DNA from 4 places in the Lysinibacillus sp. NPDC098008 genome. Region 2 is predicted to be linked to each of the others. Evidence: riboswitches for the same ligand, from Rfam matches in the RefSeq annotation. Region 2 holds a riboswitch; each other region holds the start of a gene.
The links. Region 2 has a riboswitch for cobalamin ahead of cobT (nicotinate-nucleotide--dimethylbenzimidazole phosphoribosyltransferase). Riboswitches for the same ligand answer to the same signal wherever they lie in the genome.

Region 1 (8,004 bases), on a different contig from region 2:
CTATAGCTGCCATTATGATCCTTCACCCCAATTAATAGCGTACCCTCTTGGGCTGCTTTAAAAAGATAGCCTTCTTTTTTGCCTATGCGTACATCATTGATATGGATGGGCTCAACTTCACCATAATGACTTGTTGGGTAAAAGTATAAATCAAAGGCATAATCATATTTATCTGCCCCTTTTAATGTCAGCTGTGCATATTCATCAGCCTCTAAATCAACTTTATACCATTGCTTTTCATCGGGTTGCTTCAATACCCCTTGCTCTGTATTCAATGTATTTTTAGTAAGCACCTTGGCATTTTGGAGGCGTTCTGCAGCTGTTTCAGAATAATGCTTAGGTAGCTTCTGAAGATCAAATTGCAAGGCTTTGATAGGGTCAACAAGACCATGTCCATATGTTAAATCATAGCCTTTATCCCCTAAATCTTGTGCAGTCATTTCAAGAATGGCTTCTATTTCATATGGCTTTAACTGTGGATATTTGGATTTAAGCAACGATGCGATTCCCGCAACAACAGGGGATGCCATAGATGTACCGCTAAATTTAATAAAAGATGAGCCCTTTTTCGCATCATAAACGGTGCTATATATTTCTTCGCCAGGCGCAACAATATCAACGGATGGTCCATAGTTGGAATAGCTAGATAGCTTATTATGCTCGTTTGTTGAACCAACACTAATGACACCTTCAAATGAAGCGGGGAAGGAATAATCATCTGTCGATTCATTACCTGCAGCAGCGATAATAGTAATGCCGCTATCAATCGCTTTTTGAACGGCTTCTTGCATAAGCGGAGATTCACCATAACCGCCAAGACTCATATTAATAATATCAGCGCCTTGTTCAATCGCATAAAGAATACCTTGTGCGATAATAAAATCATTTGCCCCATCCTTGCCATTGAATACATCGATTGGCAGTAGCTTAGCTTTTGGATTAATGCCATGTCCACCTACATCATTATTTTGTGCAGCCGCAATAATGCCTGCCACATGTGTACCATGGTCGCCTGGATATGTGGTATTAGCTGGTGCAGCCGCATTGTAAGGTGGCAGTACCTGTGCTTTTAGGTCAGGGTGCTTAAAGTCTACACCTGAATCAATCACCGCTACTGTGACCTCATGATTGCCTGCTAGCTCCAATGCCTTGTCTATTTGTAGCAGACTTAAATGATACATTTCTTCTTTTTTAGGATCAGATGCTTGTGTAAAGGTATGGTACATATAGCTAGGAGCTACGCTTGTAATACCATCTTGCTGCAAATAATAGGAAATGGCTTTTTCAAGCGATACATCTTTGTTTAATTGAATAACATCATAACCTAATGAAGGAATGGAGCGGATCACCTTGGAGCCAATTTTTTTATGTACGTTATTAGCAAGTCCTGAATGCTTAATAATAATGGTATTTTTGCTAATCCATTTTTCCTCATTTTTTGAATTTTTCCCTGCTGCTGCTTGATTACTTGCAAGCATAAGTTGCTCTAGCTTGTTATTTGTAGGCTGTGATGTTTCAGCAAAGGCGGAAACAGCAGGAATCATTAGTGCAGCAGATGCGACAACCGTGACGGATTTTTTTAACCAATTTTTCAATAATTTTCTCTCCTTCAGATCGTAAATTAAGCTTTGACTATTATTTATACGGCTCAACAATAGAAAAGTTTCGTAAATGAGGAAAAATTTTCACCCATATTTAAACTCCATCCTTTAAAGCTGCTGAATTAATTTGTGCAAATCAGCTTTGGAGCGAGGAATTGCCTGATGGCTTTGGATAATATGTTTTTCTTGTAGTAACAGTGCCATCGTAAAAACCCATGGGCGTTCGAGATGTGCACGCTTTAGTAGCTCTTCGTTATAGAACAGCGTAATAGGGTCCCCATTATAAATAATTGACCCTGCCTCCATCACAATAATATGCTCCGCCCATTCATAGGCGAGCTGGATATCATGTGTTGCGAGTAAAATTGTTCTGTCGCCATTTTCTAATGTAGCGAGGTATTGTAAAACTTGTGTAGCATAATAATGATCTAACCCTGCTGTTGGTTCATCTAATAACAGAACAGATGGCTCCATTGCTAAAACACCAGCCATTGCTACACGCTTTTTCTGTCCAACACTTAAAAAATGAATCGGCTTCTCCAATAAATCCTCTACCTCTGTTTGTGCAACAGCCCAAGCAATCCTTTCTTCAATTTTTTCGCTTGACCAGCCAAGATTAAGCGGACCATACGCTATATCTTGCTTGACTGTGCCTGAAAAAAGCTGATGGTCAGCATGTTGAAAAACAATACCAACCTGCTGACGAAGAGCCTTTAAAGCTTTTCTACTATATTGAAGCTTCCTCCCACAAAAGGAAATCGTTCCTGAAGTGGGCTTTAGGATGCCATTAAGATGCTGAAATAATGTTGACTTTCCTGCGCCATTTTGCCCGAGTATAGCGATTTTTTTTCCTTTTGGAATGTGCAATGAAATATCTATTAGAGCCTTTGTGCCATCCGCATAAACATGGGACAGATGCTCAAGCTCAAAATAATTTGCTGTCATCTAACAAAACCTCCATATATGATGAAGAATAGAAAAATAGCTGCCATGCCTAACCAATTTTTCTTGCGATAAGCGCCCGCTTCCTGCCAATAAACAGCCTCGCCACCACGTGACTGCATGGCATTGTTCAGCTCTCGGCTACGTTGAAACATCTCTACAAATAATGCTGCAATAAGCATGGAGATAGAACGTAGCCATTGCATTGGGGAATGATAGCCAAGACGTGCTTGTTGGGCAACATAAATATTTTGCATGCTCGCTAAAAAAAGAAAAATAAAACGGTAGGTTAGCTCTACTAATTCGACCAATAACACAGGCAATCGCCATTGTCGTAAAACATAACAAATACCGTTAACCGATGTTGTTAAAACTAAAAAATATAAGCAGCTTATACTACCAAGCACACTAAAAAATAATTGCTGTGCTGATGTCATACTTGCTTGCCCAATAAAAATGGTCCAATGGCTGAAGGTAACAGACCAAATATGAGCAGGTAAGACATGGGTGGATGGTGTCATGGAGATTAAAATGGCTATAAGGCTAGTGAATAAGAACAAGCATGGTAAAAGTAACAGCTTTCCATAATAGCTTAATGGGATTTTTGCGCCAACAATGATAAAAGCACTCATTACAAAAAATGTAATGAGTGAAAGCTGTTCATCTTTGAAAAGAAGGGATAATAACAATAGCCCTAATGAAAAGGTCATTTTTTCTAGCGGATGAACAAGCGCTAGCTTATTCAGATAAGCATACTTATCAATGAATAGCATAGTCGTTAGCCCTCTTTATGCTTGCCGCGCATATAGCCGATAAAATAGCCAATAAAGCCTGCACCAATCGCTGCTTGTAGAACAAATAATAAGCTTTCAATTTCACCACTAGGTGGCTCCCATAAACTTTCAAACCAAGGCTCATAGTCTTTGTTAATGTCACCAATCGCTGCTTCAGCTTCACCATCAGCACCACCAAACTCTGCGCCCTTTTGAATAAAGAGGGGAATAATCGCTAACAGAACAACAATAGCTACTAGCAGTAAGTTACGTTTCATGTCTAGTGCGCCTCCTTTACTGAGAAAACACGTAAGGCTTTTAATTCGCTAAGATTATATTTTTTCAAGAAATTCATCACAATGACGGTTAAAATCCCTTCACTAATGGCTAATGGAACTTGTGTTAATGCAAAAATACTTGCGAACTTTGTAAAGGATGCGGCGAAGCCACCAACCTCTGAAGGGAAGGCAAGGGCTAGCTGTACCGAAGTGATAACATATGTGCCTAAGTCACCGAGCATCGCAGCGCAGAAAACTGCTAGAGAAAAGGATAATCCTATTTTTTGTGCTCCTTTAAAAGTAAAGTAAGCGATAAAAGGTCCTACAATCGCCATTGAAAAGGCGTTTGCCCCTAATGTTGTCAGACCGCCATGTGCTAACAGCAGAGATTGGAATAATAGCACAATTGTGCCAATAACACTCATGGCAAGCGGGCCAAACAAAATGGTCCCAAGTCCAACACCTGTAGGATGCGAGCAGCTTCCTGTCACTGAAGGGATTTTTAAGGCGGATAATACAAACGCAAAGGCTCCTGAAAGCCCTAACATCATTTTTGTTTCAGGGTTGGCATCAATGGTTTTTCGAATGGAACGCAATCCTAAGACAATAAAAGGGATAGAGATAATCCACCAAAAAATAGCCCATTCAATGGGTAAAAAGCCTTCCATAATATGCATAGCAAAAGCTTGCTTTGGCACTATTAAGTATGCCAATAAAAAATAACTACATTTCCACCAAGAAAACTTCAACATTTTTCCTCCTCACGATGAAATAGATTGCAAGAATAGTGCGTGCGAAGAAATTCTTTGATGCGTATTTAGACTTTTGCATGATCCCATAAGCATCCTGTTGCTCGCTAAACAGGACATTTGACTGAGCCCATACAAAAAGCACTTCTCCGCTACAGGAAAAGTGCATGCTAAAAAAGGCAAATAATCTATTTATCTGCTAAGTCGCACACCTATCCTCGTAGGCTGAAACGGTCACGTATTTTTCGGCAGGTCTCCTGGCTCTAGTTCACTGCTTTATAGACCTTCCCATCCGTTGGACAGTGGCGTTTTCTATAAAACTCCCTATTACAGTGGCGGGACCGCGTCGGATTTACACCGACTTCCCTTTTAAGTAAAATAACAAGTATTTTACACCGAAAAAAATATAAAATTGTGAGATTTCACGACAAAGTATAACATGAATTTCCATAAATATGCTATACTTTTTATAAAAAATTTTGAATGAAGGCGCAATGTTGAAAATTCTGATAAGCGAAACTGATAAATTTATCACAAATTATTAAAGAAATATTGAAATTTTAAAATAATAAGCTATGATAAAGACAGTTTTCTATTCAATGGATAACGTTAATAATTTCATATAAACATCAATAAGTGCTCGAATATTCGAGATAATAGGGAAATTGGTGAGAATCCAATACAGCCCCCGCTACTGTAATAGCTGATGAAATCACAAAGCCACTCGTGCAAACTGGGAAGGCGTGAAAGTAAAATGAAGCTTAAGTCAGGAGACCTGCTTAGTTGATTGTGCATGCAAACTTTTCGGAGGGAGAAGTTGAAGCAAGAGCGGGTACCAGTATTTTATTCGTTTTTATCAAGCTTCTATAAAACCTTTACTCTCCATGAAGAGTAAAGGTTTTTTCTTTTCCAAAAAAGCAAATGAAGGGAGCAATTAGATGACAACATGGAATTTAGAGGGGATGCAAACACATCTCTTTATTTGCAACGGTAGTAGCTGTATGAAAAAGGATGGGGAGGATATTACACAAGCCATTCGAGATGAAATACAGCGACAAGCACTTGATAAAGAAATACATACGACAAGAACACGCTGTAATGGACGATGTAAGGATGCTTGTGTTGTTATTGCCTATCCACAAGGCAATTGGTATCGTGTGCCATCAACAGAGCATGCGAGAGCACTTGTACAAGATTTGCATCATGAAGCTTTATACAAGGAGCATGTCTTTTCATTGCGTGAGGGGACATTACAGCGCACAGCACAGACAACGGCCATTAAAGGGATTGAAAAGGTGAAAGAGAGGTAACAGGATGGCACAAAAAGGGAAAATTTTCGTAGTGGGCTTTGGACCTGGAGATTTTAAGCATATTACGACACGTGCTGTAGAGGCATTGCAACAAAGTGATATGATTATCGGCTATAAAACCTATGTAGAGCTTATTCAAGATTTAGTCAATGCCAAGTCAATTATTAGTACAGGTATGACAGAGGAGGTTTCACGTGCACAGGAGGCTGTGCGTCAAGCAGAGGCTGGTAGTATTGTTTCGGTGATTTCCAGTGGAGATGCCGGCGTTTACGGGATGGCTGGTTTGGTGTATGAAGTGTTAATTGAGCTGGGCTGGACAGAGGCAACAGGCATTGAAGTCGAAATTGTTCCAGGGATTTCAGCGATTAATTCATGTGCTAGTTTACTAGGAGCACCCATTATGCATGATGCTTGCACAATCAGCTTAAGCGACCATTTAACACCTTGGAATTTAATTGCAAAGCGTGTAGAGGCGGCAGCGATGGCAGACTTTGTCATTGCACTCTACAATCCAAAAAGTGGACGTCGTACAAGACAAATTGTGGAGGCACAGCGCATTCTGTTAGAATACCGTTCACCTGATACACCTGTTGGGCTTGTGAAAAGTGCCTATCGTGAGCGTCAAGAAATTACGATGACAACATTAGCAGAAATGCTAGAGCATGATATTGGTATGCTAACAACTGTCATTATCGGGAATTCTTCGACATTTTTCTATGATAATAAAATGATTACACCGCGTGGCTATCAGCGCAAATATACACTTGGTGCAGAGAAGCAGCCATTGCGTCCACATCAACGTTTGCGTGAAGAAAATGAACCTTGGGCAATGAACCAAGAAACAGGAGCTGCACGAAATGATTTTGCTGCTGACCCTAATGCAGGACGCTTTATTAAACCCAGTGTAGCCGCTGCGCCAAAACCGAAAAAAACAGCATTGGAAATGGCTACAGCGGCACTTGCAATGGTGAAAGGAACAAGTGCAATACAGGCAACGCCAAAGCTTGTCCAGCAAAACATTGAATCCATTTTTGAATTAGCTGTAAGCCCGGGTGTGGCTAATAAATTTTTTACACCACAGCAAATGACAACATTGGCAGAGGTCGTTGGTGAAAATGGCACGATGGAATATACACCAGAGCATCAAATCCATTTAAAAATTCCAACAACTGAGCCTGATCGCATTACCGAAAAGCTACAGGCAGTAGGCTTTTTACTAGCGCCTATTGGTGATGTTGTGACATTGAAGGCTTGTGATTTTTGCTATGGTGAAAAGGCAGATTCAATTCCATATGCAGAAGAAATTCAGGAAAAGCTAGGTGGCATGTCCTTGCCGAAAACATTAAATATTGGCTTTAATGGCTGTGGTATGGCTTGCTATCGTGCTGTGTTTGACGATATTGGCATTGTATACCGCAAAAGTAAGTTTGATGTTTTTATTGGGGCAAAGCCAGTGGGTCGTACAGCACATGCGGCACAGCCTGTTGTAGAAGGCTTGGAGCCAGAACAACTGATACCGCTTATTACAGAGATTATTGAAGAATATAAAGCAAATGCTCATCCAAATGAGCGCTTGTTTAAATATTTTAAACGTGTGAAAAAGATACTACATTTTACGTATCAGGATATGTCTTCCAAAATAAAAGTAGAGCCAGCTCCATGCGGCGACTAGTGAGGAGTAATAGAGATGAAAGCAATTTTATTTGTCGGCCATGGTAGCCGTTTAGCAGCAGGAAATGATGAGGTACGTACATTTATCGAGCAAATGACACCGCGTATTGATCCACAATTTTTAGTGGAAACGTGCTTTCTTGAATTTGCCTCACCGAATATTGAAGAAGGAATTACAAACTGTGTGAAAAAAGGGGCAACAGAGGTTCATGTCATTCCGATTATTTTACTCCATGCAGGTCATTCTAAGCTCCATATCCCAGCAGAAATTGAGCATGCACGCGAACATTATCCAAACGTTACGTTCACATATGGTCAAACAATTGGTATTCATGAAGAAATATTTGCGATTTTACAAGATCGCCTAGCAGACATTGGTTTTAGTACGGAAGAGGAGCAGCAGGATACAGCCATTTTATTAATTGCACGAGGCGGTAGTGATCCAGAGGCAAATGGTGATTTTTATAAAATCACACGACTACTATGGGAAAAGCTTCCTGTCAAATATGTGGAAAGCGCTTTTATGGGAGTAACAGACCCGCGTGTTGAGGAAGGCATGGAGCGTTGTGTCAAACTAGGTGCTAAAAAGATTACGATGCTGCCATACTTCTTATTCACAGGCATTTTAATGGAGCGTATGAAGGGAATGTGTGAAAGCTTTAATGCGCAATATCCTGAGT
Region 2 (8,004 bases):
AAACTCGATATGCCCATCAGTGCCGTTATTGTCGCTGCTGTTTTAACAGGCTCAGGTGGAGGCATTGTGCGCGATTTATTAGCACGACGAAAGCCTTTAGTGCTTCGTGATGAAGTCTATGGCGTATGGGCTGCACTTGCAGGTCTAATTATTGGGCTTGAAATGTTTGCAGGAGATATTTTTCTCTATATTTTATTTGCTATCATTACAGCATTACGTATTCTTTCTTATATGTTGAAATGGCGTTTACCCTTACGTAAATTAAACAGAGCATAATTTTCCTATTAGCTATCCGTCACTAATAAAAAACCAAACAATGCTATCACACATTGTTTGGTTTTTCTAATTTCATCGTTTCCTCTAATGTCGCCATATTTTTCATCATTGAGCAAGCCGCATCCAAAATCGGGAAGGCTAAGGCTGCGCCAGAGCCTTCTCCTAAGCGCATATTCATATGTAGCATCGGCTCAATGCCAAGCAATTCAGCAGCCATTTTAGCACCCGGCTCCTCTGAGGCATGAGAAGGAATCATATAATCCTTTACTTTCGGCTCAAGCTTATAGGCAATAAGTGCAGCAATAGTCGAAATAAAACCATCAATTACAACAGGCTTACGATGTGCAGCAGCAGCAAGTATAACACCAGCCATCGCTCCTATCTCTAGCCCTCCAACTTTAGCCAGTACATCAATTATATCTTTAGGATTTGGTTGATTAATCGCAATGGCTTTTTTAATAACAGCTACTTTATGTACAATGCCCCCTTGACCAACACCTGCACCAAACCCTGTAACATCAATAGGATCACAGCCCGTCAAAACAGCTAATATAGCAGCGCTTGGTGTTGTATTACCAATCCCCATTTCCCCTGTTCCAAGTACAGTAGCTCCCTGTGCTATTTCCTCCATTGCCACATGAATCCCGACTTCAATAGATTGAATCGCTTCCTCTCTGGACATAGCAGAACCTCTTGCCATATTAGCAGTGCCATATTTAATTTTCTGCATTATAACACCAGCATCAGGCGGAATATCCCCTTTAACACCAACATCTACTGTGACAACCTTTGTATTCGTTATACGGGCAATCGCACAAACACCTGTACCACCCTTCGGAAAATTTAATGTTTGAAGGAGCGTAACATCTTGTGGATTGGATGTAACACCCTCCTCACAAACACCATGATCTGCCGCACAAACAATCATGACCTTTTGTTCAAGGCTTGGCACTAACTGTTCTGTTATTCCAGCAAGCTGTACAGCAATGGACTCCAGTTTCCCTAAACTTCCCGGAGGCTTACATAGTGTATCGATTCGCATTTTTGCTTGCTCCATCATCTCCTTCTGAACACCCTGAATGTTATGAATTGTACTTTGTAATAATTGCATCATTATTTCTCCCTTCATTTAAACAAAAAAGTCTGTAGTTTATTGTCATGACAAATAAACTACAGACTTTTCCATCATCTATATCTTCCCAAAGCAAGCAGGCAGGTCTTCTGGCTCAAGTTCAACATTTCATAACACCTTCCCAGCTATTCACCAGTGGTATTCGCTATGAAACTCCCTTATACAGTGGCGGGTCCGCTAAAGCTTTTCACTTTATTCCCTATTCTCCCGTAATGGGCACCTAATGCTTTTATATAATTGAAACTTCTATTTCTACCTTCTATCCATCAGTTCGGTCACTCTATCCGTCACTTTTTGGATTCTATCCGCCATTTTGGCTGTTCTATCCGTTTTCTTTGAAAGAGGTTATTTAAACTCCAACTCACCATCATATGCAAGCATGCCGCCTTCAAGGTTTGTTACATCGAATCCATGTGCCTCTAAGTAAGCGCAGGCATTGGCAGAGCGTCCTCCTGCCTTACAAACAATAATATATGGCTTTGTGACATCTAATTCTTCTAGGCGCTCAGGGATTGTAGCAAGAGCAATATGCTGTGCGCCAGGGATCATGCCGTGTGCAACCTCATCGTCTTCACGTACATCAATAATATATAAATCTTCATTTGCATCCAATAGTTCTAATAATTGTGTTGTTTCCATTGATTTCATTATTATAGCCTCCAAAATAGCAATTTCCTCTATCATTATAGCTTGAAGTCTAAAAAACAGCTAGTGCGAAGAACGCATTAGCTGTTTTATAACCTTTATCATTCAGTTTCTAACAACTCTACGTGCTTGGCTGGAACGAATGTAGAAATAGCGTGCTTGTAGATAAGATGTTGCTTATGTTCAACATCCATTAATAAAACGGTAAAATTATCATAGGATTTCACTGTTCCCTTTAGCTGAAATCCATTTAACAAAAAGACAGTGACAAAAATACTGTTTTTACGTAATTGATTTAAAAACGCATCTTGCAAATTAATTGATTTCATCCAATAGCCTCCCTACCAACTTTCTACCTCTTCATTCCTATAGTAGCATGTTCTACCAATTTATCAATGAGTAATTTATCTATAATTGCTCATCGGCTGTTAAAAAATAAACGTCCATTTTATTACGAAAATAAGTTAGCTGCCTTTTCGCATAGCGGCGTGAATTTTGTTTTAAGCTATCAATCGCTTCCTCTAATGAGCATTTGCCATCTAAGTAATCATATAATTCCTTGTAGCCAATTGCTTGAATGGACTGCACACCTCGAATATTCTGCTGCCATAGACCTTTTACTTCGTCTAAAAGCCCTTGCTCCATCATGATATCGACACGACGGTTAATACGGTCATATAGCACTTCACGGGACATATTTTGCCCTAGCCCAATAATAACATGCTTATACAGCGGTACTTGTCCACGATTTTGGGCTTCAGCCGCTTTTGATACACCACTTAACTCCAGCATTTCCAATGCGCGAATCACACGGCGTGTATTATTAGGATGAATGGTTGCGGCTGTTTTAGGGTCTAGCTTTTGTAGCTTATGATGCATTGCCTCTGGGCCGAGTGCTGCTAGCTCATCATAGTAAGCTTTACGTGTCGCTTCATCTACTCGTTCTTCAGTAAATTGGAAATCATAAAGTACGGCTTGGATGTATAAGCCTGAGCCACCAACTATGATGGGAAGCTTCTGTCTGGCTTGAATTTCTGCAATTTTGTCCCGTACTAGCCTTTGGTAATCTGCCACAGAAAAAGCTTCCGTTGGCTCTAAAAAGCTAAGTAAATGATGGGGAATTCCCTCCATCTCCTGCTCTGTAATTTTAGCTGTACCAATATCTAGCCCCTTATAAATTTGCATGGAATCACCGTTAATAATTTCTCCATTATATTTTTTGGCTAATTCAATGCTTAACGCTGTTTTACCAGAGGCAGTGGGACCAACGATGGCTACCACTTCAGCCTGCTCTATACTACTTTGTATCATATTTTTCTAACCACCGTAATAAAACTTGAAAAACTGCTTGTTGATTATCTTCATTTAAAATTTCATGACGTTTATCCTCAAATAAATAAACCGTTACATCCTGTACACCTGCTGCTGCGAATTGCTCAGCAACTGTGTAAACACCTAAGCCCTGTTCACCAACAGGGTCCTTGCTGCCGCTTATCAAAAGAATCGGCAAATCCTTCCTCACTTTAGCGATTTCCTTTTTGCGATTCAATGTTGTAAAGCCTGTTGTTAAATCAACGAAAAATTGATTTGTTGGAATAAAGCCACAATACGGATCATCAATATATTTTTGAACCTCTTGCTGGACAGAAGTTAGCCAGTCGTAAGCCGTTTTGGGATTTGGGAATTGCTTATTAAAGCTGCCAAAGCTGAGCTGATTTAATAGCTGACTCTCTGTTTCTTTACCAAGTCCTTTTGCTAATGCCCTAGCAAGAAGATTTCCTACCGCATGTAATGCTGTAACATTGCCTGTTCCACATAAAATCACTCTATCCACATTATTGCTATATAGTTGAATATAGCGTCTTGTAATAAATGAACCCATACTATGACCAAAAAGTATTAATGGCACATCAGCAAACTGCTTGTGTAGCTGTGTAATAATCTCATGAGCATCTTTCACAACACGCTCAAAGCCATGATGTTCAGCGAAAAAGCCTAAAGTGCCATTATAGGCAGCCGTTTCGCCATGTCCACGATGATCATGCATTGTTACAGCATAGCCTGCTGCATTCAGTGTTTGTGCAAATGAAAGGTAACGACCACTATGCTCTGCCATACCATGTAAAATATGAATATGACCAATGCATGGTGCCTTTGGCTGTAATGTGCGAGTGAAAATAAAATGTTGATCTGACATTTGAATATAGCGTGTCATTTGTTACTCTCCCTCTTTCGCAAAATATGTCGCATCCATAATCGCTTGATCAAGCTGTGTGATATAGGCATTTTTTTGTGCCTCTGTATAATTTAAACGCTGCTGCATCACTTGTACAACCTGCTGCTTATAGAGCTTAACGGCTTCAATATCAAAGTATAATAAACCTGTACGACGAATAAAGAAGTCACTTGGTGTGTAGACCATTTCTGCTTCAATGCCATACAGTAACATTGCATGTAAGGCAAGGGGCATTGTGCTACCGTGTTCATGCAAATATTTGACACGGTCAAATAACGCATCGACATTTGTACCATACTTTTGGACAAGCTGCTTTGCTTCATCATAGTTTAAGCCGTATTGTACACCTTCTCGCGCTTTATAGGCGATATAGTCAGGGAAATTAATCGCATTGATGCCCTTTGCACCAGAAAGTGAGAGCTCACGTGTTAGACAGGGGCCTGCATGCTTATAGCGACGAAGCTTCACAATTTTATCCACAATGGTTTCTGCCATTTGACGATAGCCTGTTAGTTTACCACCTGCAATCGTCATTAACCCACTTGGTGCTATCCAAATTTCATCCTTTCTGGAGATTTCAGAGGGATCCTTGCCTTTTTCATAGATAAGCGGACGTACTCCTGCCCATGTCGATTCAATTGTATCCTTGGTAATCGTAGCCGTTGGAAATACTTTTTTCGCTGCCTCTATTAAATAATCGACATCTTTCTTTGTTGCAACAGGATGTATTGGGTCACCCTCAAAAACTGTATCTGTTGTGCCAATATAGGCTTTTCCATCACGTGGAATCGCAAAAGCCATTCGCCCATCCACAATATCAAAATAAACAGCCTGCTTCAGCGGAAAATATTTTTGGCTTACAACAATATGAACGCCCTTTGTTAAACGTAGTTGCTTATTATCCGTGACTTTATCCTTTTGTCGTATTACATCCACCCAAGGACCTGCTGCATTGACAATTTGTGCGGCATGAACATCAAAGATTCTGCCTGTTACATGATCCTTTACCTTAATGCCAACGAGCTTTTTCCTGTCATAAATAAACGCTGTCATCTCAGCATAATTAACGCAAAGTGCTCCATGCTCTGCGGCTTTTTTTAATACTTCAATGGTAAGTCGTGCATCATCTGTACGATACTCTACATAATAGCCACCACCAACAAGTCCATCTGGGTTTAGTAAAGGCTCTAATGCAAGCGTTTCCTCTGCGCTTAGCATTGTTCGACGCTCCTGCTTTTTTACACCCGCCAAACGGTCATACACCTTTAATGCTAGCGATGTTGTGAGCGGACTAAGGGAGCCCTTTTTATATAAGGGCAAGAGCATTTTTTCAGGTGTTGTAACATGAACGGCATTATCATAAACAATTTCACGCTCACGTCCTACTTCCGCTACTACGCCAACATCGAATTGCTTTAAATAACGTAAACCCCCGTGAATCAGCTTTGTTGAACGACTCGATGTACCTGCTGAAAAATCTTGCATATCAATTAAGGCAACAGATAGCCCCCTTGATGCAGCATCTAGTGCAATGCCTGCTCCTGTAATACCTCCACCAATAACGAGTACATCAAAACTATAGTGCTCTAAATAGTGTAAAATTTTAGGACGCTGCTCAAATGAAAACATACTTTTCTCCCCCAATAGCTATAATTTAAAAATTGTTGTCGCCTCTACAGCCTTTATACAGTGCTGTAGCTTAGTTTTCCTTCATTTGTGGCTGATAGATTTTCCTACTTGTCCAAAGTGCAGATAGTTCATCTTGATTTTGCCAAAAACCTGTGGCAAGCCCTGCTAAATAGGCTGCTCCTAGTGCTGTAGATTCATTCAGCTTTACCTGTAAAATATTACTTCCGTATGTTCCACTTTTTTCGAATACATTTCTAAATTCTTAGCAGTACGAAGCCATTGGATAGCTGAAACACATTGCCCTCTAATGTATAGGTAACGTTGTCAGATTGAACTACCTGTTGCTCTGTATTTAATAGTATAAAGCAGCCAATGCCATACGTGTTTTTTGCCATGTCCTTTGTAAAGCAAGCTTGCCCAAAAGAGCTGCTTGCTGATCACCAGCAATGCCTGCAATCGGAATTTTTTTGCCAAAGAAAATATTTGGTGCTATTGCTGTGTAAATTTCTTACCTCAGGCAGCATTGACATGAGAATATTTAATAGCTAACAAGGCTCCTGATTCCATTGCAATTCGTCAATATGATAGAGCATTGTACGCGCTGCAACGGAGTAATCAGTAATATAAGCCTATCCCTTTGATAATCACCAAACAATAAATCTTCATTTTCATCCCTTGCACTACATCACTCGCTTAAACATTTTTTCTACTTCATAGGTTGTAAAATGAATAAGCACTGGACGTCCATGTGGGCATGTAAATGGATTTTCTGCCTTGCGTAAATCTCGCAGCAATGCCTCCATTTGCTCCTTTGTTAAATAATGATTAGCTTTAATGGATTTTTTACAGCTCATCATAATAGCAGCGTCCTCACGTAATTTTTTAACATCTGCTTTTTTCGTTGTCAGCACTTGCTCAATTAAATCCTCGATAATTTCCTGTTCCTCACCTTTAGGAAACCAGCTTGGATGCTCCCGTATGACAAAGGAGGATTGTCCAAATTCCTCTAAAAACACCCCTACAGCTTCTAACTCATGCTTATTTTCCCGTAAAATAAGCGCTTCATCGGCTGCATAGTGGAAGGTAAGCGGCAGCAATAATGCCTGACGCTCCTGTGGATTGACCTGACCAACCTTTTCACGGAAAAACTCATATTTAATGCGCTCCTGTGCGGCATGCTGATCAATTAAATAAAAGCCATCCTCCATTTGTGCAACAATATAGGTGCCATGAATTTGTCCAACAACCTCAAGCGCTGGAAATGGTTCCTTAGCGGGCGGCTGTGCTACGTCTAGCACCTCTTCAGCCGCTGCTGCCTCCTGCTGTGGCATTGGTTGCCAGCTATCCTCCATCATCGTAGCAATAGGCTCCGGCTCTACGCTATTATCAAGCTCAGACTCCTTGACGGTTTGAACATTGTATAACTTTTCTACAATGGTGTTCATTTTTTCAACATCCATTTTAGGTGCTGGCTTCCATATATTTAATTGCTCCGTAGCAGGCTTTTGGACTTTTTCCTTTTTCTCCATTTGTGGCACACGCATGACTGAACGGAGCGCCTCTCGTACTGTTTCCCCAATCAATGTTAAAAGCTCAGGTTCTTTACTTAAACGGATTTGATGTTTGGCAGGATGGACGTTTACATCTGTTAAATAGGGGTCGCCCTCTATATAAAGCACAACAATTGGAAAGCGCTCAATCGGTAAATACGTATGGTATGCATCCACAATCGTTTTTTGCACTAAATAATGCTTTACCCAACGCCCATTCACAAAGATGGACATATAATTTTTCGAAGCACGCGTTATTTCTGGTAAGGATAAAAAGCCCGAAATTTTATAATCATGTGACTCGCCTTGGAACGACACCATTTTCTTGGCGTTATGGACACCATAAATCGCAGCAAGCACTTGCTGCACATCGCCTCGTCCATTTGTTTGCAGCAATTGTTGACCATTGTGCAATAAGCGAAACGCAATTTGTGGATTGCCAAGGGCTAGTCGATTAATAAGGTCAATTGTATGCCCAAGCTCTGTTTGAATGGTTTTCATATATTTTAAACGAGCAGGTGTATTAAAAAATAGCT
Region 3 (8,004 bases), on a different contig from region 2:
CTAAAAATTTGCTCGCCGCCAATAATCATAATTTCAGGCACATCTCCTGCAAGCGCAAGTGCTGCCTCTAAGCTTGTCGCGATTTCAATGCCCTCTGCCGAGTAGTTCGAGTCGCGTGTAATGACAATATTGCGGCGACCGGGCAGTGGACGTCCAATGGATTCAAATGTTTTGCGCCCCATAATCATTGGCTTGCCCATCGTTTTCTGTTTAAAATATTGCAAATCACCGGGTAAATGCCATGGCATATCATTGTTATAGCCAATAACATAATGTTGGTCGTGCGCTACAATTAAAGAAATCATGCTATCCCTCCAGTCAAACTCTATTATAACCATATTTTTGCGTGATACTAAAATTTTTTTAATTTAAATCCTAGTAATTTTATAAGATTAGTTTATAATAGAAACAAACAATGGAAATAAAGGATGGATGACCATGACAAAATTAAGAGATGAAGCAGTCCAATTCATTCAAGCAAATAATACGAATACACCTTATTATCAGTGCACCCCACAGCAAGCAAGAGCGATGCGCACCGTTGCACCGTGGCAATCCGCACAGAAGCCACAGCTTGCAGCTATTGAGGATAAAACGATTACCGTGCGTGATGGCGCACAAATTTCTGCACGCATTTATACGCCTGTTGTTGGCAAAAAGCTCCCTGTGATTGTGTTTTACCACGGAGGCGGCTGGGTTTATGGCAATTTGGATTCTGTCGATGCAGGCTGTCAATTATTAGCCGAGAAAGCACAGGCACTTGTTGTATCCGTCGATTATCGTCTAGCACCTGAGTATCCTTTCCCAATCCCACTTTATGATGCCTATGATAGCTTATTATGGGTGCAGGAGCAGCTGGAGGCACTGGGTGGTGATGCGACGAAAATTACGATTGCTGGTGATAGTGCTGGGGGGAATCTGGCAACGGTTGTTACTTATTTAGCTGCTGTATTAAATGGACCAGCTATCCATGCACAGGCACTGATTTATCCTGTTGTTCATCTGGATTTTTCCACAGCCTCTTATGCTGCCTATGGTGAAAACTATGGCTTGGATAAGCAAGGGATGGAATGGTTTGCCCACCATTATACAGATGTGCAAAACTTTACAGACCCGCTAATTTCGCCTTTATTAATTGAGGATGCAAGCATTTTTCCTAAAACACTGATTATTGCGGCGGATGCGGATGTACTCTACGATGAAGGGCATGCCTATGCACAAAAGCTGGCACAGGCAGGTGTTGCCGTTGAGCATATCACGATGCACGGCTTAATCCATAGCTATTTTAGTAAAATGACCTATTTTGAGGAAGCGACAATTGATACGGTTGAAAAAATTGCCCAGTTTCTGAAATAACTTTAGCCATCCTGCTCAAACAATGCGATAATAAGGCAAAATGCTTTTTAAAGGATGACATGATGACACAAACAATCACTTTACAAATTAAACAGCCCTTTGCTAATCCATTAAAAAAGGGCTACCCACTTCTTACAAAGGATGCCGTGGATGTACGCCAGCTCCCAGCGCAGCAGGGTGCATTGCTAAGGCTCGTTGACCAGCATCAGCGCTTTATTGGGACAGGGTACTACGGTATCCAAAATAAAGGCATTGGCTGGGTACTGACAACAGATGCCAATGAAGCGATTGATCAAGCTTTTTTTAGCCAAAAATTGAAAAAAGCAATTGAGAATCGTGCAGCATTTTTCAACAATGACGACACAACAGCCTTTCGTGTGTTTAATGGTGAGGGAGATGGCATTGGCGGCTTGACCATTGACTTTTTTAATGGCTACTATATGGTAAGCTGGTATAGCGAGGGAATTTATTGCTTTAAGGACATGATTTATGCGGCGCTGGCTGAAACGGTTCAGTACGAGGCGATTTATGAGAAAAAGCGCTTTGATGGCAAGGGACAGTATATGGAGCAGGATGATTTTGTTATGGGCATACCGGGTGAATTCCCTATTATGGTGAAGGAAAATGGTATGACCTATGCTGTGCATTTAAACGATGGCGCAATGACAGGAATTTTTCTTGATCAGCGTGATGTACGATTGGCGATTCGTGAGCGCTATGCGAAGCAGACAAATATGCTCAATACCTTCTCCTATACAGGCGCATTTTCAGTAGCGGCGGCACTAGGAGGCGCGCTTCAAACAACGAGTGTCGATGTAGCGAAGCGCAGTTTAGCGAAAACGATTGAGCAATTTAGTGTCAATAATATCGATTATGAGGCGCAGGATATAAAGGTAATGGATGTTTTTCATTATTTTAAATATGCACAGCGCCACGAGCTACAATTTGACCTTGTCGTGCTAGACCCACCAAGCTTTGCTCGTACAAAGCAAATGACGTTTTCCACTGCAAAGGACTATCCTAAATTACTCAAGGATGCCATTGCCATTACAGCGAAAAATGGCATTATTGTTGCCTCAACGAATAATGCCAGCTTTGGTATGAAAAAGTTTAAAGGCTTTATTGACCAAGCCTTTCAAGCGACCAATACGCGCTATAAAATCATGGAAGAGCATAGTTTGCCAAAGGATTTCCGCGTCCCGCGTGAATACCCTGAATTTAATTACTTAAAGGTTGTTTTTATTCAAAAGCTTAGCTAACTAGAAAAGGACGTGCTTCAAAAGCCATTTGAAACACGTCCTTTTTGTTTATAAATAATCCACAAACCAATCACGGATATACGTGAGGCGCTGGATTCTTAGTGATGGTTTACCACTTCTCGATAGCTCATGATTAGCTGCTGGGAAGCGAATAAATTTGGTTTCTTTTTTGCGCTGCTTTAAGGCAATAAATAATTGCTCTGCCTGCTCAATTGGACAGCGATAGTCGTTTTCCCCATGTAAAATCAATAACGGTGTTTCTATCGCATTTACATACTTCAATGGTGAATGATGCCATAGCTTATCAATATCCTCTAGCCCCGCAAAAATTTGCCAGTCTGTAAAATAATAGCCGATATCACTCACACCATAAAAGCTAATCCAGTTTGCAATTGAGCGTTGGGTAACAGCAGCTTTAAAGCGCTTCGTATGTCCAACAATCCAGTTCGTCATAAAGCCACCATAGCTACCACCTGTCACGCCAAGACGAGCTGGATCAATAAAATCAAAGTGTGCCAGTGCATAATCCACCGCTGCCATTAAGTCCTGATAATCATTGCCGCCATAATCACCACGCACAGCATCAACAAATGCTTGCCCATAGCCATGACTACCACGCGGGTTTGTATATAGCACAGCAAAGCCCTGTGCAGCTAAAATCTGAAATTCATTGAAATAACTGTTGCCATACATCGCATGTGGGCCGCCATGAATTTCTAGAATAAGTGGATATTTATTGCCCTCTTGATAGCCAATCGGCTTCATCAGCCAGCCATGAACGCTCCAGCCCTCTGCCCCTTCAAATTCAATTGCTTCAGGCACAGCTAAGGCTCTTGCTTGTAAAAACTCCTGATTTACCGCCGTAAGCTGCTCCTTTTCGCCCGTTTGTAAATTAATATAAAATAAATCGCCGGGATTTGTTGGCGTGCTAATGGCGACAACGGCTTTATCGCGCTTAGCATCCAGTGAAAAGCCATAAACATATTGGTCATCCAAAATAGCTGGATATAATTCGCCTGCAAGATTACCAAAATAAATCGCTGTGCTGCCTTGGTCTGTCACTTGGAAATAAAAGCTGTGATTATCTTCCAGCCATTGCACACGAGGGGCTACAACGCCCTGTAGAAAATCGCCAATCATTAAGTCACCAATCGGCGCATCAAAGTCACTTGTTATACATGTCAGTTGCTGCTGTGCTACATCATATAGCCATAGCTTTGCTTGTGTAGCATTTTGAAATTCGCGTTTGCTACCAAGAAACGTAAGATAGCGACTGTTCGGTGACCATGAAGTTTGATAAAATGTGCCTATTTCTGCTGTTAGCTGCTGAGTCTGCTTTGTCGCTACATCCAATAAGAAAATATCATTGTTAAATGAAAAATCTTGATCCTCTGATAAATCAGCGATATATGTCAAGTATTGCCCATTTGGCGACCATGTATCAAGGTGGAAATGATGGTTTCCTGCTGTTAGCTGCTCCAGCTCACCTGTTTCAAGATGAGCAACAGCAATATGCGTAAATTGCTCCATATCTAACAAGCCTGCCGCATCTGATTTATATTTCATAGCACTCACTTCCAGCGGCTTTAGCTCCTGCTGCTGTTTATCTGTTTCAGGCTGATCGTGAATGCTATCCTCTTGACCAAGCTTAACCGAGAACGCAATTTTTTTGCTGCATGGCGACCAGACAGGTGAGGTAGCTCCATGCTTACAATGGGTTATTTGCCTTGCCTCCCCGCCTGTCTTTGCCAATACAAAAATTTGTGGCTTGCCTGTTCTTGTAGATACAAATGCAATATGACTGCCATCTGGTGACCATGCTGGAGCGCTTGTTTTCGCCTCGCCAAATGTCCATTGCTGTGGCTGTTTAGCTTGTAAATTAAGATAATATAAATGAGATATATAGTCGTTGCTCTTTTCATCCATCACTGTTTCTATATAGATAACCTCTGTACCATCAGGCGATAGCTGTGGAGCAGATACCGATTTTAAGTGATATAGGTCTTGTGGTTGAATGCCTTGTTTTGCTGTCATCTTTTTGCCCCTTTATCATAAGTATTCACTTATAATATTTCGACAGGCTAATTATTATTCCTGCTTAGGCTCTGCCAAAAATCGTCCGACTTTGTTCGGCGGTAAAATTTATAAAAGGGCTCATTTGGGCGTGCATGCTTCTGATAAAGCTGAATAATCTGCTGTAAAAACGCTTCAATCCTTGTCACTGCTACCCTTTTGGCAAATAATGTGCCTGCCTGTGCCTTTGCGCCCATTGGCACTGCGCCTAAATAGACATCAAAGCTTTCCTGCTGGTAAACAAGTCCAATATCATCATAGACCGCATTATAGCAGGCAGATGCACAGCCGTTGATATTGACACGCACTCTTGCAGGCACTGTCATGCCCTCCAATGTATGATAGAGCTGCTCTGTAATTGGCGCTGCCTCCATTTTGTCGCCATCGCAAAAATCACAGGCCTTCATCGCTACAATTGCTCCCGCAGGCATACTATACAGCCCTGCCTGCTGTAACGTATGAATCGCTTCCTCTACATCGCTTGTTGGAATGGCTAATAATAGGCTATAGGATGTCGAATACTTAATCGCACCCTGCTCCCCAACAACCTCTGCAATCGTTTGAAATTGTGCAGGTGTATAATGCTTATTAATAATACCTGGGCTAATAACTAAACGTGTAAAGTCACCTTGACGGTTCAATGTTTCAAAGGTTTGGTCAGGTATATTTTTCTGAAATGCATTCATTTGTCTGGCGGCTCCTTCTTAAAAATTATCAGGGTAGAAGCCCTTTGCTAAAATTTCAATCGCCTCTGCTGCACGTACCCCCTCAGATGCTGCTGATAGTGGTAGGATAACGAAACGATTATTTTGAACAGCCTCCATTTCCTTTAATGCTGGATCATTTTTTAAGAAGTCTATTTTTTGTTGGGCTGTTGTTTCACCATAATCAATAACAACAACCACCTCCGGATTTCGGTCTACTGCATCCTCCTTCGATACAGTTGTCCAGCCTGATTCCACATCGCCAAAAACATTTTGACCGCCAGCAATGGTTACAAGCTCATTCATAAAGTTTTGACCAGCCGTGAACACATCCTTTTCACCACTATCAAATACTAAAACACGTAAATTTTCGCCCTCCTGCGGTAATTTCGCACGAACAGCATCTACATCCTTCGTCATTTGCTCAATCAATGCCTCTCCGCGCTCCTCCACACGGAAAATCTTCGCCACATTGCGAATATCTGTGAAAATATCCTCCAATGTTGGCTTTGTCATATTCGAAGATGTATGTAAATACGTATGAATGCCTAGCTCCTCCAGCTCCTCAGGTGTGCCAACTCCCTTTTCACCAAAGGCACTTTTCCAGCCGCCATATAAAAAGTCTGCCTCTACATCAATGACCTGCTCCTTTGTTGGATATTGGTCTGATAGAACAGGCACTTTCTCGTATGCCTCCTGCAATGGCTCATAAATTTTATCATCTAAGTAAGCCGTACCTACCATAGCATCCTCTAAGCCTAGCGCTAGCATAATTTCTGTCACATGCTGATTTAAGCTAATCGCTTTTGTTGGTGCTTCCTTATAGGTTTGCGTTGTATCATTATTGTCAATCGTTACTTCCGTTGCCGCTGCTTCTGCTGGCTCTGTTTGTTCTTCCTGCTCTGCTGACTCCGTATTACATGCTGCTAACATCGCTACAAGGGCAATGACTAACACAAGCCAACTACTTTTCCATTTTGTCATGTTCCTGTTCTCCTTTGCTATAAAAATGGCAAGAAGGCATAAAAAAACCCCTCTTGTCACCAAGAGAGTAGCATAGTGAAAAAATGGTTCGTCAACCTTTATCACTATCCCCATCCTCGTGGTTCGTAGTTCATCCATCCATATTGGCAGGTATCCTGGCTTAGGTTCATCATCTATACGCCTTCCCATAGCTCAATGCTACAGTGGCATATTGTATAGACTCCCCATTTACAGTTGCGGGACAGCATCGGAATTGCACCGATTTCCCTTTTAAGCAAATAACAAATGCTATTTGCACCAATATGTTTTATGATTATTCATACTATTGATAGACTAGCAGAAGAATATTTTTATGGCAATGCATAAATAAATAATCATACTTATCTTAGCACTATTTCGACATAAGGGCAGAATATTATATGATAGTATTTGATTACAAAACGAAAAAAGCAATGGAAACGAGGATTTATCATGTATAAAACAATTGGCGTGCTTGCACATGTAGATGCAGGGAAAACTACCTTTTCTGAGCAAGTGCTTTTTCATACAAATAGTATTCAAGCACGAGGGCGTGTCGATCATCAGGACACCTTTTTAGATAATCACGAGCTGGAGCGACAGCGCGGTATTACCATATTTGCTGAGCAAGGTCGCTTCACGCTAGGCGAGGATACATATACGCTCATTGATACACCAGGGCATGTCGATTTTTCCCCTGAAATGGAGCGTGCCATTCGTGTGATGGACTATGCCATTATTATTGTCAGCGCTGTGGAGGGCGTACAGGGACATACCGAAACCGTCTGGCAGCTTCTGCGCAAGTACCATGTGCCAACCTTCTTTTTTATCAATAAAATTGACCGTGAAGGCGCAGATGTAGCGGCAGTAATGGCACAGCTTCGTAAGGATTGCTCTGAGCATGTCCTCTTGGTGGATGAACCGCTGCAAGCCAATTATGTATCAAGCAGCATAATGGAGTGGCTTGCTGAGCGTGATGAGCAATTGCTGGATGCCTTTTTACAGGACACGCTGGATTGTGAGCAATGCCTTGTACAGCTACAGGCGATGATTCAAGACGAGTGTGCCTTTCCGTGCTTTATAGGCTCTGCCTTAAAGGATAGAGGCATTCAGGAATTATTGGCACAGCTTCCGCTATTAACGGCTACTCACTTTAAGCAGGATGCACCGTTTCAAGGAGAGGTTTTTAAAATTCGTCATGACGGGCATCAGCGTTTAACCTTTCTAAAAGCTTTACAGGGATCACTACATATTCGTGATGAATTGACAGTTGGAGAGGTTACCGAAAAAATTACGGAGATTCGTCTTTATAACGGCAGTCGCTTTGATACGGTTCAGCAGGTCGAGGCTGGCGAAATTTTCGCTGTCAAAGGGCTGAGTGCCGCTACAATTGGTGAGCAAATCGGCAGTACGGCATATACACAGCCTTATGAGCTTATGCCTACTTTACAGGCGAAGGTTCAGTATAAGGGCGATCAGCATATAAAGGAGGTACTAAAGATTTTTCGTCTGCTGGAAGCTGAGGAGCCATCTTTACGTGTTGTGTGGCAGGAAAAATTTCAAGAAATTCATGTCCATATTATGGGCATTATTCAGTTGGAGGTGCTTGT
Region 4 (8,004 bases), on a different contig from region 2:
AGCCTTTAATGACAAAATCATTGCGACGCTCTAGCACGGGCTCCGTACGCCAAAAATCAAAGGTACGATCCTGCTCAGCTTTATTAACAATACTTGACAGCACATAGGAATAGGAGTGATTATGAATAACCTCCTGCTGTGCTAGAATAATCATTAACGCATTTAAGCTCGAATCGGTTAAATAGTCTGCCACCTTGCCAGCAAAATCCGTTTGCACACTATCCAATAGTGCCAATAAGCCAATAATTTTTAAAAATGATTCTTGTTCATCCTTTGTTAGCTCTGGAAACTGCTTAACATCATTGCTCATATTAATTTCAAAGGGTGTCCAGAAGTTGCCAAGCATTTTTTTATACTTAGGATACGCCCAGCTAAAGCGCACGTCATCCCAATTTAAAATATTAGAGGAGCGCCCGTTCACAATACCTGTAGAGCGGTTAGGTGCTTCCTTATCCATAATTTGTCGTTTCGTAATTGTTGTCATCGTTTTATTCCTCCTAGCTTGCACAAGACTCACATTCTAATAATTCGACAGATGTGGAGCGTACATAATAGGTTGTTTTCACACCACTTGCCCAAGCGTTCATATGCAGTGCCAGTAAATCCTTCGCCTTAATAGTATTTTGAACATATAAATTCAATGAAATGCCTTGGTCGATATGGCGGGCACGGGCTGCATTTTGCTTAATTGTCCAATTTTGATCGATGAAATAAGCAGATTTATAGTACCAAGTTGTTACTGGCGATAAATCAGGCACAGTCACAGGGATTTTATAGTCCTTCTTCTCCTCTGAGTAGCTCTTTTGGAAAATCGGGTCAATTGTTGCTGTACTGCCTGCTAAAATGGATGTCGAGGAATTCGGAGCAATCGCCATCACATAGCCATTGCGCATTCCTTCTTTCGCCACTGCCTTGCGTAAAGCATTCCATTTGTCGCTATTATAGTCACGCTTGTCAAAGTAGGCTCCTGTTTGCCAATCAGAGCCCTCGAATAATGGATACGCTCCTTTTTCACTTGCTAACGCATTGGAGGCACGAATTGTTAAATAGGCAATGTCCTCATACAGCTTATCCGCGTATTCGACTGCTTCCTCGGACTCCCATTGAATTTCCTTCAGCGCTAATAAATGATGCCAGCCAAATGTGCCAAGTCCAATGCCGCGGTAGCGTAAATTGGTGCGCTCTGCCTGCTTTACAGGAATCGTATTTAACGCAATAACATTATCAAGCATACGTACCTGAATCGGAATTAAACGCTCTAAGACGTTAGCAGGTACAGCTCTTCCTAGATTAATAGAAGACAAGTTACAAACAACAAAATCGCCAGGCTTACGACGCGTGACAATCACATCGTCCTCAAGTGTAATCGATTCAAATTCAGTTGGTGACATATTTTGAAAAATTTCAGTCCTTTTCTTCAATTAGGTTCGCTAAGCCTAATCCGTTCTTTTATGAACTGCTGCATATCACTATGCAGAGGAGACTATATCATCATCCTCAGCTCTACCTGTAGGATGCTCCGCTTTTCCCTTTATGAATTATCCCTTAATAGGGCCTCGCTTGAGGGGTACTCTACTCGCTTCTTCACCCATGTTTTTCAATGAGCTATACTTTCGATAGTCGTTAGGCATTTACTTTTGATTAAGTAAAATATGGTCAGGGAAATTTTGAGAATTCATTCTATATCTCATGGCATGTGTTGAAATACCATAAAACTTAGCTGCTTCTGTTATTGAATCAAATACCTGATTACCAACTTTACACGGATAGCCATTAATTTTAACTTCCCTTTTTGGCATTACTCGTGTATATGATGGAAAATTATCCGAATTTAATCTGTAATTAATTGTACTAATACCTATTCCTAATTGGTGTGAAGCCAGTGTGACTGATTCATATTCAACACTATCAATTATGACACACTTTGAGTTGGCCTTTTTCACTGATTCAATCATTTTTTTTGTTTTAGGCTTGCCAAATTGATGATTGCCTTTGCCAGTCATTTGCTCAGTTCTTTGCTTTCTTATAGCTTCCTTATTTGGGTTAAAAGTAAAGATATCTCCACCAATTGAAGTAAGTTTAATATTATAATATTCAGTAGAATTAACAACATCAAAGTAATTCAAGTAAAACTCTTCTAATTGATTTAATTCTTCTTCAGAATAAGCATTACAAATAATTTCTCTCTCAAAATTTTCTTTACCGTATTTTTTTATGGCTCTTTTCAAATATACTCCTGATCCTAAGTAATTTTCCCAGTTATTTACTCGATCATAAATACATTTCCCAATATATTTTTTACCATTTAATTTATTTGTTGTTACATATATGAACCCATATTCTTTAGAAATATCAATCACTCCTAAAACAGAATATTTGTTCTATTATATAAAACTCCAAATATTTAATCAAAAGATTTAGCACGGTGGGTTATCACTGAGTGACTTTCCCCGTTTAACGGAGTTTTCGACAACCATTTCTGATTGAAGGTGCTACAATTAACACAAATTCGAACTGTAAATCATGCCTTCATGCTGATTCGGATTCATGCGGTTCACTTCATCACGGTAGAACATAAACGGCACACCTGTTTCGAGCTGTGAGCGCATAATTCGCTTCATAATATCAATGGCTGGTACGACTTCACGGCTTAATAATGGATTTGCCACACATGCAGCATAGTTCGTGCGGAAGGAGCCATTTCCCTTTGCTTCATCGTAGGAATCCTCTAAGGAGAAGCCCATCACCTCACGTACTTCATGCGGGTCAAATAAATGCCAATCCTCACGTGCCTCCACTGCTTCCATAAAAATATCTGGTATGCATAGCCCTGTAAAAATATCATGGGCACGTAAACGCTCATCCCCATTGTTTAGGCGTAAATCTAAAAATGTAAAAACATCCTTATGCCAAACATCTAAATAAACAGCGATAGCTCCTTGGCGTTGTCCAAGCTGGTCAACTGAAACGGCTGTATTATTGAGCTGCTTAATCCACGGTAGCACACCACTGGATGCGCCCTTAAAGCCTTTAATGGCTGAGCCACGGCTACGAATTTTTCCCATATAAACACCGATACCACCGCCATATTTTGATAATGTCGCCACATCGGTATTAGTATCATAAATGCTTTGCAGGCTATCATCGACTGTGTCAATAAAGCAGCTAGAAAGCTGACCATGTGTTTTCCCAGCATTCGATAATGTTGGTGTTGCGACTGTCATATATAAATTACTCATCGCCCAATAAGCCTCTTGCACCTTTGTTAAACGGTCCTCTGTTTCATCCTGCATTAATGTCATGGCAATGACCATCCAGCGCTCCTGAGGAAGCTCCACAGGCGTTTTCGTATAATCACGCACAACATAGCGATCCATTAATGTTTTTAAGCCGATATATGTAAATAGCTCGTCACGACTAGCGTCTAAATAGCTTGTTAATTGCTGTAGCTCCTGTGCACTATATTTAGCTGTTAAGCTGTTATGATACAAGCCAGCCTCTGTATATCGTGCAAGCTGTGCTGGGAATGCTTGATACACATCCGTTGGTGCAACACCACGCTGTGCTGCAAATTGATTGTATAATTTTTCTAAGTAAAGATGTGCAGCCACAAATGTCCAGTAGGGCTCCTCCTCATCTATCAAGCTAAGCGCCTGTAAAATCATTGCATCCGCCCATGCGTCAAATGTAGCATTATCATTTTTGCGTAGCCAGCGATCCGATAATCTCACAAAGCTTTCCAGTTCATCCTCCGTGTAACGTTGTTGTAGCTTAGCTATTTGCTGTTCAATTTGCGTTGTCATCTATTCTCTCCCTTTCCTCCAGCAACATAAAAAAGCGATTACGCAACATTAATCGGCTGCATAATCGCTGTACAATCGGAAATGGAAATGAAGGACAAGCACACAAAAGCCGTGTGCAAATCTCTCGCCTCCACTTCTCAATCCCCGAAGAATGTGTTGCTGTCTTGAACAATGCGGCAGGTCTCCTGGCTTATGCTTCCTCCAAATAATCGCCTTCCCATTAAAAAAACAGTGGCTCCTTGATTATTTGTCAGCACGTACAGTTGCGGGGACAGCTTCGGCTTACAAGCATACTTGCTCCGAATTCCCTTTTAAACCATCTTGGTACCGTTTGTCCAACATACTATATATAGTGTTTTGATTCCTAAACAAATCTAACATATTGTGTTTAGGGTTGCAATAGGTGTTTTGCCCCTTGTTATGCTTTGGCTCAACTCAAGCCCGATGGCAATGCAGTTTTGCAAAATTTCTAGGGAAAAATTTTTGTGCCTGCTGCTCTTTTGCTGGGTCTATACCAAGTAAAAGAACGGTGCATGGGCCTGCTGATTTAGTTGCATCCAACGGACTGTCCACAACCATCTGTCCAAAAAGACGGCTATATTCCCCCTGTAGCCCCTTTGACCCAACAGGCCATACTTGCTGCACAATTTCTGACTGCCATGCTTGAAAAATCGGCTGAAGCTGTGCAACATCCTCAGGCTGTGCTAGTACCTCTGCCCCCACAAGCGGTAAGCCATATGTATACCAGCTCAGCCGTTCACGCTGAAAGGCTGCACGCTGCTGTGGCTCCCCAAGCATTGTAATAGCTAAGCCTGATTGACTAGTTGGCATATTGGATTCTGTGCTCCCAGCAATGGTAGGGCAGGCAAGCCCTGCTTCCTCAAAAACTTGCTGTATCCCTGCTAGATAACGTGACCATGCGGCATCTCCCGAAAAATTCGCCAGCAAAATATGCGTAGGCAAAGCCTGTGCGGCAAGCTGCTCTAAAAAGGTAACACGCGCTGTCATATAGGCTGTCAATGTATCTGATGCTGCTACAATATCCTGTGGCTTTTGCCCGATGGCTGCCGCATTATCCATTGTCGCAATAAGGCTTCCTACCTGTATGGCATTTCTCATAATAGGCTACCTTCCTTGCGCACTAAAACCTTTGTTAATACAGGCATAACGATAGCAGCTATCACTAAATTAATCGCTGTTGCCGCACAAATGCTGGCAAGCGCTCCCCAGAAAAATGCTGGGCTAATGATAAAGTAAAACGGCAATGGTGCAGCTACACCGTTTAGCAGAAAGGCAACAGGCCATTTCCAAACATGCATCCCCCTTCTATGCATCACCCCAAAAAGCCACACAACACCAAACATTTCAGCAGCAATAATAAGATGCAACGGACCTAGTGGAAAGCCTGCTGTTAATGCTGTTATAAAATGCCCAATTAGTCCTGCCGCTCCCGCTAGCACAGGCGATAAAAAAACAACACTTAAAAAGGCAGGCGCTGAGTCAAGCGCAACCGTTGGCATGATAAATAATGGAATTTTAATCATTGCCCCCACCGCACAAATTGCTGCAACCATTGCTGCCAGTACCCATTTCACCAGCTTTTGTCGCTCCATGTCATTCCCTCTTTTCCTTAATAGACTCACCAATGCCATACCAAATGCGAACAACCTGCTCCGCTTCCGCAAATAAAGCCTGATAGAAGCGACCACAGGTATCCCGTAATAGCCGTGCCTGCTTGTCCATTGGCACAACGCCACGCCCCATATCTGTCACAATCACTGCCAATGTACATTGCTGCGCTAGCTGCCGTAGCTCTGTCAGCATCGTTTGAATAAGTGGCGCATCATCCTCTAACGACTGTGTTACCAGCCATTTTTCTAAATTTTTCAGCACCAGCACGTCACACGCTGGCGCTTCCTTTGGTATTGCACCATCCACCAGTACAACGTGCTGCTGTTGATAGTAACGCATTACATAGTCGGTTTTGCCATTATAGGCTCCACCAATAAAGATATGCATCTTGCTCCCTCCTCCCAAGCCTTACGCGTAAATGTTAAAATAAATTGCTGGTCATGCGACACCTGATACGACCAAAAGGGCTGTTCCGTTGGAGCAAATGCTACAAGCAAGGCACGAATCACTCCACCATGAACGACAAGATAATAGTGATCCTCATCCTTTGGCAAAGCATAAAAGCCATCTAGTACACGCGCGGTAAATGCCTTAAAGCGCTCGCCCTGCGGCGGTGGCGTCTGGTCAGGGTCATCGAGCCATGCACGATACTGGGGCTGTGCCTGTAAATCCGTATAGGTCTTGCCTTCAAATGCCCCAAAATGCATTTCTCGCAATCTTGCATCTGCACAATAGCTGGCATTTGGAAAATAATACGACGCTGTTGTTTGACAGCGCTGTAAATCACTGCCATACACTTGTTGAACGGTATCATCAATTACAGTGAGTGCCATTGGATTAGCCAATGGTGCATCCGTCCAGCCAAGATAGCGTTTTTCTATATTGGCAGTTGTTGGTGCATGCCGAATTAAGCGCACAGTAACAATGTCACCCATAGCACAACCTCCATTCCTTCAATTGAAGCGCCCAGTAAATCACCTGATACACCGCCAAAATTACGCACAGTAAACTGGCGAAATAGCAGCAAGGCCAGCGCTAGCACCACTACAAGTATAACAGGCACGATTGACAGCTTTGTGATCACGAGTACAAGCGCTAGCCCCAGTATAAGAGATACTAGCATCCAGCCTGTTAATGCCTTTGCATGAATATGTGATTGAAAATAATAGGCAAGCCCTTTATCCTTCGCACATTTCAGCGATAAAAAATAAAGGCTCATCCCAATCCTTGTTAAAAAAGGTACGAATACAGCCATCCATAGAGCAAATTGCTGTTGGACAAAAAGCTCATGCAAAATAACAAACTTCCCTAATAATAAAAATAGCACAGCTAATACACCAAATGCCCCCACCCGTGGGTCATCTAAAATTTCCAGCCGCTTCTCACGATCCCGATACGAAAAATAAGCATCCCCCATATCAATAAAGCCATCTAAATGCAAGCCACCTGTCCATAAGGCAAAGAGCCCCAGCACAATAAAGGCTAGCAATATATCACTGCTTGCCGTCCACTGTGTTAGACCGTAAAGAACAACGGCTACAGTTGCCCCCATCAAAGCCCCTATCCACGGTAGGCAGGCAAACATCCCTGTAATGGTGGCTCTATTTAATGGCAGCTCTTTCTGTACAGGCAATACCGTAAAAAATTGAAATGCTAGCAGTAGGCTAGACCATATCGTTTTCATTTTTTTGCCTTCCTTCTCGATTACTTCCATCTTTTCACAATACCATAATGGATTTCATAGGCTTCTTGTGCGGTAGCGACAAACCATTGATGGCATTGCCCCAGCGTTTGTCGATAAAGCTCCACCTCATGGCTTGCATAGGGCGGCTCATCAAACAGCTCATTCGACACAACAAGCAGCACAATATCTTGTGCTAGCAATGCCTCGATTGCCTGCTTGACCTGTGCAAGCTTGTTATCTAAGCAGCCTGGCTGTGCAAAGCAAGGTGTACCATCATCAAAGCCCTCATAAAAAATATTTGCCAGCCATGTTGTAACACAATCCCATAGCACAATATCGCCAGCCTTGCATTCAGCAAGCGCATCCGCTATTGCAGAGGGGGCCTCCACCGTGTGCCAATGTATAGGCTGTGCTTGCCGATCTGCCTGATGACGTAAAATGCGCTGCTGCATCTCCTGATCCAAGGCAACACCAGAGGCAAGATAAATAAACCGCTGTGCTTGGCAATAGCGTGCTGCCATTTGTTCAGCAAATTGGGATTTACCACTGCGCACACCGCCTGCTATAAAAATAAGTGGCATTTCTCACACCTCCTGTAAATGCTGGATATTGCCAATCTCTTTCACAAGCCACTGCTGGTCTTTATAAGCAATAACCGTCACACTTGTCCCATGGATAAAGGGTGCTGCCCATAGCTCACAAATATCGCGCTGTAAAATAGCATTGACAATACATTTAATCGTAACGGCATGTGACACAAGCAACACTGGCTGATTCCTATGCCGTTTAGCAATTTTTTCTAACACAGACATAGCTCGTGCTGTCACAGCACTAAAGCTTTCTGTATGTGTTGCTATAAATTGTGCAGGGTCATGTGTATACCGT

Region 1: linked by a shared signal. The riboswitch ahead of ACIQVU_RS01510 (energy-coupling factor ABC transporter permease) and the one ahead of cobT (nicotinate-nucleotide--dimethylbenzimidazole phosphoribosyltransferase) in region 2 are both predicted to bind cobalamin.
Region 3: linked by a shared signal. The riboswitch ahead of ACIQVU_RS08355 (ABC transporter substrate-binding protein) and the one ahead of cobT (nicotinate-nucleotide--dimethylbenzimidazole phosphoribosyltransferase) in region 2 are both predicted to bind cobalamin.
Region 4: linked by a shared signal. The riboswitch ahead of ACIQVU_RS08910 (ribonucleotide reductase N-terminal alpha domain-containing protein) and the one ahead of cobT (nicotinate-nucleotide--dimethylbenzimidazole phosphoribosyltransferase) in region 2 are both predicted to bind cobalamin.

The regions. Positions count from the first base shown of each region.
Region 1 covers NZ_JBIWBA010000001.1:301,888-309,891, reverse strand. Annotated here, with positions in the region: gene ACIQVU_RS01530 (S8 family peptidase) at 1-1,595, opposite strand, end outside; gene ACIQVU_RS01525 (energy-coupling factor ABC transporter ATP-binding protein) at 1,710-2,546, opposite strand; gene cbiQ (cobalt ECF transporter T component CbiQ) at 2,543-3,316, opposite strand; gene ACIQVU_RS01515 (energy-coupling factor ABC transporter substrate-binding protein) at 3,322-3,594, opposite strand; gene ACIQVU_RS01510 (energy-coupling factor ABC transporter permease) at 3,597-4,346, opposite strand; cobalamin riboswitch at 4,574-4,758, opposite strand; cobalamin riboswitch at 4,961-5,141, shown strand; gene ACIQVU_RS01505 ((2Fe-2S) ferredoxin domain-containing protein) at 5,282-5,653, shown strand; gene cobJ (precorrin-3B C(17)-methyltransferase) at 5,658-7,325, shown strand; gene ACIQVU_RS01495 (sirohydrochlorin chelatase) at 7,341-8,004, shown strand, end outside.
Region 2 covers NZ_JBIWBA010000002.1:25,898-33,901, forward strand. Annotated here, with positions in the region: gene ACIQVU_RS02540 (trimeric intracellular cation channel family protein) at 1-276, shown strand, start outside; gene cobT (nicotinate-nucleotide--dimethylbenzimidazole phosphoribosyltransferase) at 323-1,387, opposite strand; cobalamin riboswitch at 1,471-1,647, opposite strand; gene ACIQVU_RS02550 (rhodanese-like domain-containing protein) at 1,754-2,056, opposite strand; gene hfq (RNA chaperone Hfq) at 2,155-2,382, opposite strand; gene miaA (tRNA (adenosine(37)-N6)-dimethylallyltransferase MiaA) at 2,462-3,364, opposite strand; gene ACIQVU_RS02565 (alpha/beta fold hydrolase) at 3,351-4,268, opposite strand; gene ACIQVU_RS02570 (glycerol-3-phosphate dehydrogenase/oxidase) at 4,272-5,918, opposite strand; gene mutL (DNA mismatch repair endonuclease MutL) at 6,599-8,004, opposite strand, start outside.
Region 3 covers NZ_JBIWBA010000006.1:45,039-53,042, forward strand. Annotated here, with positions in the region: gene ACIQVU_RS08330 (dihydrofolate reductase) at 1-305, opposite strand, end outside; gene ACIQVU_RS08335 (alpha/beta hydrolase) at 439-1,356, shown strand; gene ACIQVU_RS08340 (class I SAM-dependent rRNA methyltransferase) at 1,419-2,615, shown strand; gene ACIQVU_RS08345 (S9 family peptidase) at 2,664-4,649, opposite strand; gene ACIQVU_RS08350 (precorrin-3B methylase) at 4,697-5,374, opposite strand; gene ACIQVU_RS08355 (ABC transporter substrate-binding protein) at 5,393-6,376, opposite strand; cobalamin riboswitch at 6,505-6,693, opposite strand; gene ACIQVU_RS08360 (GTP-binding protein) at 6,848-8,004, shown strand, end outside.
Region 4 covers NZ_JBIWBA010000007.1:30,273-38,276, forward strand. Annotated here, with positions in the region: gene ACIQVU_RS08895 (ribonucleotide-diphosphate reductase subunit beta) at 1-484, opposite strand, end outside; partial or broken gene ACIQVU_RS08900 (ribonucleoside-diphosphate reductase subunit alpha) at 498-1,409, opposite strand; gene ACIQVU_RS08905 (hypothetical protein) at 1,632-2,360, opposite strand; partial or broken gene ACIQVU_RS08910 (ribonucleotide reductase N-terminal alpha domain-containing protein) at 2,502-3,803, opposite strand; cobalamin riboswitch at 3,961-4,150, opposite strand; gene ACIQVU_RS08915 (hypothetical protein) at 4,239-4,922, opposite strand; gene ACIQVU_RS08920 (ECF transporter S component) at 4,919-5,416, opposite strand; gene ACIQVU_RS08925 (bifunctional adenosylcobinamide kinase/adenosylcobinamide-phosphate guanylyltransferase) at 5,418-5,822, opposite strand; gene ACIQVU_RS08930 (histidine phosphatase family protein) at 5,774-6,370, opposite strand; gene cobS (adenosylcobinamide-GDP ribazoletransferase) at 6,343-7,119, opposite strand; gene ACIQVU_RS08940 (bifunctional adenosylcobinamide kinase/adenosylcobinamide-phosphate guanylyltransferase) at 7,140-7,700, opposite strand; gene ACIQVU_RS08945 (histidine phosphatase family protein) at 7,704-8,004, opposite strand, start outside.